Linked DNA regions of Chryseolinea soli. The protein of the gene in region 2 interacts with the protein of the main gene of each other region in a pairwise test. Links are inferred from orthologs where the notes say so. Each region holds a gene or a part of one and is shown on either strand. Other genes may lie near its edges.

The links.
Region 1: the proteins of def (region 2) and D4L85_RS08080 interact in binary tests that used the Escherichia coli proteins (3 or more experiments, as listed by UniProt). The link is inferred for Chryseolinea soli from one-to-one orthologs.

Annotation. Positions count from the first base shown.
Region 1 is NZ_CP032382.1:1,872,433-1,876,609, forward strand. The notes cover bases 572-3,436. They hold D4L85_RS08080 (aspartate-semialdehyde dehydrogenase), read right to left. Parts: upstream 2,568-3,436; coding sequence 1,575-2,567; downstream 572-1,574. Other genes in these bases: D4L85_RS08075 (hydantoinase B/oxoprolinase family protein), read left to right, coding at 572-1,526; D4L85_RS08085 (lamin tail domain-containing protein), read left to right, coding at 2,629-3,436. Outside these bases: more of D4L85_RS08075, read left to right, coding at 1-571; more of D4L85_RS08085, read left to right, coding at 3,437-4,177.
Region 2 is NZ_CP032382.1:2,268,363-2,272,525, forward strand. Bases 536-3,386 are described here. They hold def (peptide deformylase), read right to left. Parts: upstream 2,313-3,386; coding sequence 1,758-2,312; downstream 536-1,757. Other genes in these bases: D4L85_RS09850 (methionine aminotransferase), read right to left, coding at 590-1,753; ruvX (Holliday junction resolvase RuvX), read right to left, coding at 2,412-2,825; D4L85_RS09865 (dihydrofolate reductase family protein), read right to left, coding at 3,103-3,386. Also shown: D4L85_RS09845 (amidohydrolase), read right to left, coding at 1-416; more of D4L85_RS09865, read right to left, coding at 3,387-3,609; D4L85_RS09870 (hemerythrin domain-containing protein), read right to left, coding at 3,769-4,163. UniProt on the Escherichia coli protein: Removes the formyl group from the N-terminal Met of newly synthesized proteins. Requires at least a dipeptide for an efficient rate of reaction. N-terminal L-methionine is a prerequisite for activity but the enzyme has broad specificity at other positions.

The DNA of each region.
Region 1 (4,177 bases), 400 kb from region 2 along the record:
CCCAACTGGAATTATTCACCAATCGCTTCACCGCCGTGGCGCTCGAAATGGGCACACTCTTGCAACGCACGTCCTTCTCCGTAAATGTGAAAGAACGTCTGGACTTCTCCTGTGCCGTGCTGGATGCTCACGGCAGTCTCGTGGTGAATGCACCACACATTCCGGTTCACCTGGGAAGTATGGGTGTCTGTGTTCGTTCCGTCATGAAAACGTTGCCCATGAAAGACGGCGATGTGATCATCACCAATCACCCAGCGTTTGGCGGCTCGCATCTTCCTGACATTACGCTGATCCGTCCCGTGTTCTTCCGCAAACAACTCGTAGGCTTTGTGGCCAACCGCGCCCATCACGCCGAGATCGGAGGAAAGAAACCCGGTTCCATGCCGGCAGATGCCACGTGCCTGGAAGAAGAAGGCGTGGTCATTGCGCCTCAATATCTTGTGAAAGGCGGCATTCCCCAATGGGAGAAAATTGAATCGCTATTTTCAAATGGCCCCTACCCGACACGATCCCTCCAGGAAAATCTCGCTGATTTAAGAGGCGCATTGGCCTCGCTTGTGCTGGGCGCTGATGCGCTGAAGAACTATTGCCAGCAATTCGGCTTTGCTACGGTGCAACACTATATGCAATTGCTAAAGCAGCACGCCGCGACGCTCATGCATCAAAAAATAAAAAACTTTGGCAACGGAACATTCAAAGCGAAAGAATTTCTGGACAGCGGCGCTCCCCTGCAAGTTTCCATTTTCAAAAAGGGAAAGACACTGCATTTTGATTTCACCGGCTCGGCCACTGTGCAACCCGGAAACCTCAATGCCACCGTGGCCATCGTCAACAGCGTAGTGTTGTACGTGCTGCGCCTCTGGGTAAATGAACCTGTTCCGTTGAACGAGGGGTTGTTGAAAGATGTGAAACTCATTCTTCCTCCCGGTTTGCTCCACCCCAAATTTTCGGAAGACAACAAAAAGTCGCCGGCGGTGGTGGGCGGCAATACGGAAATCAGCCAACGCCTAACCGATACGTTGTTGAAAGCCTTGGGGCTCTCCGCGTGCAGCCAAGGCACCATGAACAATTTCCTGTTTGGGAACGAACGCTTCGGCTACTATGAAACCATCTGTGGCGGCGTGGGCGCAGGGCCGGGATTTGAAGGCGCCGATGCGGTGCATCAGCACATGACGAATACGCGGATCACCGACCCGGAAATTTTGGAATTTCGTTATCCCGTGCGCCTGGAGAAATTTGAGATCCGTCGTGGCTCCGGCGGCAAGGGAAAATGGAAAGGTGGCGACGGCGTGGTCCGCGAATTTTATTTCAACGAGGCGCTCGACACCAACTTGCTCACGCAACATCGCACGGTTCAACCCTTTGGTATGAAGGGTGGCGGACCGGGAAAAACCGGCGAACAATTCATCGTCCGTCAATTGGGCAAGAAGGAAAAGCTTCAAGGCGTGGATGGCGCGCGCATCCAACCCGGCGACAGACTCACGATCAAAACTCCAGGTGGCGGAGGCTGGGGCAAGGCCAAATAAAAAAGCCACCGCGAGGGTGGCCTTTCTAAAATTTTAGGTCTTAGCGACTTAGTATACGAGGCTGTTCTCCGTCATAAACTCAGCGATCTGCACAGCGTTCGTAGCGGCACCTTTGCGCAGGTTGTCGGCCACGATCCACATGTTGAGGGTGTTGGGAGCAGACTCGTCTCTGCGAATTCTTCCAACAAATACTTCATCACGGTTGTGCGAATTGATCGGCATCGGGTAGATGTTGTTCTTCGGATCGTCTTGTACGATCACGCCCGGTGTCGTAGACAAGATCGAGCGCACTTCGCTCAGATTGAAGTCTTCGTAGAACTCTACGTTCACGGCTTCGGAGTGGCCGCCAATAGAAGGAATACGCACGGTAGTAGCCGTTACGCCAATGGTGCTATCGCCGAGAATCTTGCGGGTCTCATTCACCATCTTCATTTCCTCTTTCGTGTAGCCGTTGTCGAGGAACGAATCGATGTGCGGCAGCGCGTTCATATCGATCGGGTGAGGATATACTTTCGGGCCGTTGATGCCTTTGCGTTCATCCATCATTTGCTGAACGGCATCTTTACCGGTGCCGGTCACCGACTGATAGGTAGATACTACTATTCTCTTCAGCTTGTATTTCACATGAAGCGGAGCCAACGCCATCACCATCTGAATAGTGGAGCAATTGGGATTGGCGATGATGCGATCGTCGATGGTCAGTTCGTGGCCATTGATTTCAGGCACGATCAATTTCTTTGTAGGGTCCATTCTCCAGGCCGACGAGTTGTCGATCACCGTAGTGCCAGCCGCGGCATATTTGGGAGCCCACTCCAGGGACGTGCCACCACCAGCTGAGAAAATCGCGATGTCTACACCCAGTTTGGCGCCTTCTTCAATGCTCTTTATGGTATAGTCCTTACCCTTAAACTTTATAACCTGCCCTACCGATTTCGGCGAGGCAATCAAATGGAGTTCGTCAAATTCAAAACCTCTTTCCTCTAATACTTTGAGGATTTCCTGGCCCACGAGTCCGGTGGCGCCTACTACTGCGAGTTTCATTTTTTGTTTATATTTAGAAAGTGTAAAATTAATCTTTCCCGTTGTGCTTATGAAAAACCACATGCAAATATGCAGGTTTTCAAACTTGCAATCGTTTACAGCAGCAATTTTTCTAACGCTTTTCGCTGCCCTCCCCACCCAACAAATGTTCGCTCAGCTCTCGGATGCATTCGATGACGGCGATTTCAATCAACAGCCCGCATGGTCCGGAACGTCGGCATTCTTTCAGGTGGTGAACCAACAGCTCAGACTGATCGCTCCGCCTGCAAATGGTCTGGCGTATCTCTCCACACCGAGCAACGCCCTGGAGGACGGTTCCTGGGAGATCGATCTCGCACTGGACTTCAACCCCTCCGCCACGAACTACGCTCGCATCTATCTCACCTCCGACCAATCCGATCTCTCCGGACCACTGAATGGCTATTTCATTCAAGCGGGCGGCGCGACAGACGATGTGAGTTTATACCGGCAAACCGGCCTTGTCACAACAAAGGTCGTCGACGGACAAGACGGCTTGCTAAACCAGACCGCCGTCGCCTTGAGCTTGAAAGTGACACGCGACGCCAACGGTTTGTGGCAGCTCTTCTCCGCCCTCGGATCTTCCCCAAGCTCGCTGGAAGGAACCGTAAACGATCAAGTCGTTCTTTCCGCAGCGTACTTCGGTGTGTCCTGTGTTTTTACGGCCACGCGTTCCGACAAATTTCTCTTCGACAATTTCATCGTAACCGGTCATGCCGTCACCGATAAAACTCCGCCTGTGCTGAGCGGCGTCCAAGTGCTTTCCTCCAGAACGCTTTCGCTGACGTTCTCCGAAAATCTTGACCAGGTCTCTGCCGAGACTTCCGGAAACTTCAGTTTGGAGTCAAACGGGGAAGAGCCGGTTTCGGTTATTCTTCAGCTCGATGGCCGGACCGTCGTGCTGGGATTCGCCAAGGATTTTGCCAATGGATTTCCGACAAAAATCTCGGTCACCGGGGTGTCGGATTTGGCCGGGAACCATATGGCGGCCGTCCGGCGGGAATTTACCTACCTGGAGGCGGTGGCTCCGGTCGCCAAAGACATCGTGCTATCGGAAATCTTTCCGGATCCCTCGCCCAAAGTGGGACTTCCGGAGACCGAATTCGTGGAGCTTTTTAACCGCAGCCAGCACCCCTTTTCGTTAAAAAACTGGAACCTGACCGACGGCAGCTCAGTGGCCGTTCTGCCCTCCAAAATCTTGCTTCCCGGTGACTATCTCGTGCTCGCATCGCCGAATGTAATCCTTACCCAAGTTCAAAATGTTATTTATCTAGCCAATTTCCCATCACTAAACAACGGCGCCGACGACCTCATGCTAAAAGACGATCAGGGCCTGACCATCGATTCCGTCCACTATTCAGACGCCTGGTATGGTGACGACGACAAGAAACAGGGGGGTTGGTCGCTGGAAATTATCGACCCCGACAACCGGTGTAGCGAACGCCAAAACTGGACGGCCAGCGACGACCCCACCGGCGGAACACCCGGAAGACAAAATTCCGTTTTCGCCTCCAAACCCGACCTCACCGGACCCAAGCTGCTGTCTGCGGTGCCGGGCTCGGCGAGCGAATTGGTACTGACTTTTGACGAAA
Region 2 (4,163 bases):
CAGATCCTCCAACCGCGCCAGGTGCCGATGAGGAGGCTCTCGCCGGGCGCATAGGTTTTATGTTCGTTGGCCATCCGGAAAAGGTGGCGCTTGTCGTAAGTCTTAAAATTTCCGCCCGGCTCCATCCACAGCAAACGGTTGTAATAGCGGTCGTGGACCGTCACAATATAGCTGCCCAGGATGAGCGCGCCGGTTTGATCGGCCATCTGCTTCATCCATTTGAAGGTGCGCATGTTCATGTGTTCGGCATATTTCTGTGCCGACATCGTGAATCCGGTCGTGAACATTTCCGGGAGCACGATCACGTCCGTCGAGCCACTGATCTGCCAGATCTTCTCCTCGAACGACGACAAATTGGCGTCGACGTCTTCCCAGTGAATATCCGACTGAATTAAGGTGATTTTTAAGTCGTGCATGGCAGGTGTAAAATTATCCGGACCGCAAAGAAAACAAATGCCGCGGGAAATGCGAAGCGCTTTTTGGCCGTCGCATAGAAAGCGTTTAAAATCGGCGGACAGCCACGTTTTCGGGCCTTTTTATTTTTTTATGCTCCGAGCTGTTGGAAGATCGGTTCCGTTTCCGGGACGGCCTAAAGTTTCCGGAGAATTTCGCAGGCCTTAGCCAGCGTCTCTTCCTTTTTAGCAAAACAAAAACGCAGCAGCCGGTTGTCGGTCTTATCCTGGTAGAAAACGGAGACCGGGATGGCCGCCACCTTAAATTTCTGCGTCAGCTCCTCGGCCATGGCCACGTCGGGCTGTGAGGAGATGCCGCGGTAGGAGACCAATTGAAAATATGATCCTTTGCAGGGTCGCGGCTCAAAGGACGAACCCTTGATTTGTTCCAGGAAGAAATCGCGCTTTTGCTGATAGAAGTCACCCAGTCGTTCGTAGTGATCCGGTGTTTGCAGGTACTCCGCCAACGCCAGTTGCACCGGGGTGTTCACCGAAAAGGCAATAAACTGATGAGCCTTGCGCACCTCCTTCATGAGCGCCGCCGGTCCCACTGCATAGCCCACTTTCCAGCCGGTAGCGTGGAAGGTCTTGCCAAACGAAAACACGGCGAGACTTTGTGCGGCCAGCCCGGGATAGCGCAACACACTTTGGTGTGGCGTGCCGTCATAGATGAGTCGTTCATAAACCTCATCGCTCAACACGAGCAGATGGTGTTGCAAGGCGATGCGCTCCAGCTCGCGCAGGTCGGCCTCGGACAACACCGCGCCGGTGGGATTGTGCGGTGTGTTGATCATGATCATGCGGGTGCGCGACGTGATCTTTTGCCGTACCTCGGCCCAATCGATGGAGAAGTCGGGCTGGCGCATGTGGAGGTGCACCGGGATGCCTCCGTTCAAGCGGACGGCCGGGTTGTAGGAATCATACGACGGATCGAACAACAAAACTTCGTCGCCCGTGGTGATGAAAGCGGCAATGATGGAGAAGATGGCTTCCGTGGCGCCGGGCGTAACGGTGATCTCGGTTTCGGGATCAACGGTACGTCCATACGTGCGGCCGATCACCCCGGCAATGGCGTTGCGCAACGCCACGGCCCCGGGCATGGGGGCATATTGATTGTGGTCTTCCACCATGTAGCGATGCACCAGCTCGATGATCGTGCGGTCGATGCTGAAATCGGGGAAGCCTTGCGACAGGTTGATGGCACCGTAGTCCAGCGCCATCTTCGACATGACAGTGAAGATGGAGGTGCCAACGTCGGGTAAGCGCGAGGGAATATTCATGGGCAGCGGAGAGGTTGCCACGGCATTATTTTTTCAAGGGCGCGGCGATCCGGTACTCTGTGTCCACTTTGCCTTTGGAGATATCGGCCAGCTTTCCCTTCAGCAGTCGCTTCTTTAATGGTGTCAGGTAATCGACGAACATTTTTCCTTCGATGTGGTCGTATTCGTGCTGGATGATGCGGGCCTTCATGCCGTCGTAGTGCTCTTCATGGAGCACCCAGTCGGCGTCGTAGTATTTGATGATGAGGTTTTCCTTGCGGGATACTTTTTCGCGGATGTTTGGAATGCTGAGACAGCCTTCTTCATATTCCCACGGTTCGCCGGCTTCTTCCACCATCACCGGGTTGATGAAAACCTTTTTGAAGTCGGCCATGGCCGGCTCGTCGTCTATGATGGTGCCATCGACCACAAACAGCCGGATACTTTTTCCGATCTGTGGCGCGGCCAGCCCGATGCCACTGGCATTGTGCATGGTTTCAAACATGTCTTCAATCAACTGGTGCACGTCCGTGCCGTGTTCCAGGTTGCTCGCCCGCTGACGCAGCACTGGATCGCCGTACATGATAATAGGATAGATCATGGCGCAAAGGTAATAACACACAATTAATTCTTTCTCGCCCACGAAGATACTTTTGGAGCAAAATCTTTTCCGGGACCGGGCCTGAAACGGAGGAGGAGACTAGCGTTTTGCTTCCAGGAAGGATTGCAGGATGATGGTGGCACTGATCTTGTCGACGTTGCCCTTTTGCTGGCGGTCCTTTTTCTTCATCCCCCCGTCGATCATGGCGCGCATGGCCATGCTGCTTGTAAAACGCTCGTCGGCCAGGTGGACGGCCTTGTCGGGGAAAGTTTTTTTCAACGTCTCCACAAATTTCCGTACCAGCGGCGCAATGGCCGAGTCTTCGTTCAAAAGGGTCTTGGGCATGCCGACGACAAACTCGTCGACGGTTTCTTTTTTTGCGTAGTCAACTAAAAAAGTCAACAGGCCTGCCGATGCAACGGTCTCCAGCGGCGTGGCAATAATGCGCAAGGGATCCGTCACAGCAATGCCGGTGCGCTTAGTGCCATAGTCGATTGCGAGAACCCTGCCCATTGAGAAGTGTGTTGAGGTGGCAAGCTACAACAAAACTTGTGAAGTGCTTCTGGCCGATCAGCAAAAGCACGTCGTTCCGCAGGCACGCCCCTCCTCTGGCTTCGCACGATTTCAAGGAACCCCGTGGACAGCACAATTGGATCAGGCAGCATTTGATGGGACCAGCGGCCTATCGGTGTTTGCCAGGTCTTGTTCTACATGAAGCCGCACTCGAAACTCTGGATGTCTTGAATCTAAGCGTAGTTCTTTAAAAAAAATCGTGCCCGCGACATGAGAGTCACTTCTTATAATACAGCTGCACCAGCCCCGAAGGATATGTAATACTATCCATCAACTTAAAAGCCTTCCGCTCATTTAACTTCCGGAACAAAGGCAACCCATCGCCTAACAGCACCGGGTGCACCGACAGCATCAGTTCGTCCACCAAATCATTCTCCAGCAAAGGATGGATGATTTCCGCGCCACCAAACAACCAAATGCTCTTCCCTTCTTTTTCTTTCAGTGCTTCAACAAACTCAGCAATGTCGTCACGGGTGAACACCACGTTTGCATACGGTGTTGATTTTTCGGTGCGTGTGAAAACGTAGTTCGTATATTCCGGATAGGGTGCGCCATACTGCAGAAGAAGCCGGTACGATTTGCCGCCCATGACCACGGCGTCGATGCTGTTGAGGAAGTTGGTCATGCCGTAGTCGGCGTCGGCAAAGCACCAGTCGTATTCGCCGTTGGGGCCGGCAATAAAGCCGTCGAGGCTGACGGCCAGGTTCAGAATGATCTTTCGCATAGTAGGTTAAGGAACGGAACTACAACGTTGGAGATGCGTGCGCCAATATGTTTTTCGACGAAAGTTTTACCGCAGTTGTTTTACGGATGAGCCACAGAATATTTTGCCGCAATTCGCGGGAGACGTTTTTTGTCGGGACGTGAAACTGTTGACGTGTCGTTAATTCAGCTTGGCTTTTTCGAAGAAGGTGGTCTTCACTTTGCTTTCCAGGGCCATGGCCTTGGGGAAGAGGATTTCGTTTTCGATGCGGGCGTGGGTGATGAGGCTTTTTTCGAAGCCTTTCAATTCGTTGTATAAAACTTTTACGTGCAACGGCGCCTGGGGCGTGAGGGTATAATCTTTTGTGATGTTGCGGATGCCTTCCATTTCGTCGTCGTGGGCTTCGTGTTCCATGGCGAATTTTTGGACGGAATTTTTCTCCATCAGGTAATACAATTTCGTGGGCAGGTAGCGGCCTTTTGCTGCGCGTTCCAGCGCCTGGATGTAGCTGAAAAGCGTGTCCTCCTCTTCATAGATGTGCGCGATAAAATCTTCGACGAACAGCGGGAAAACAA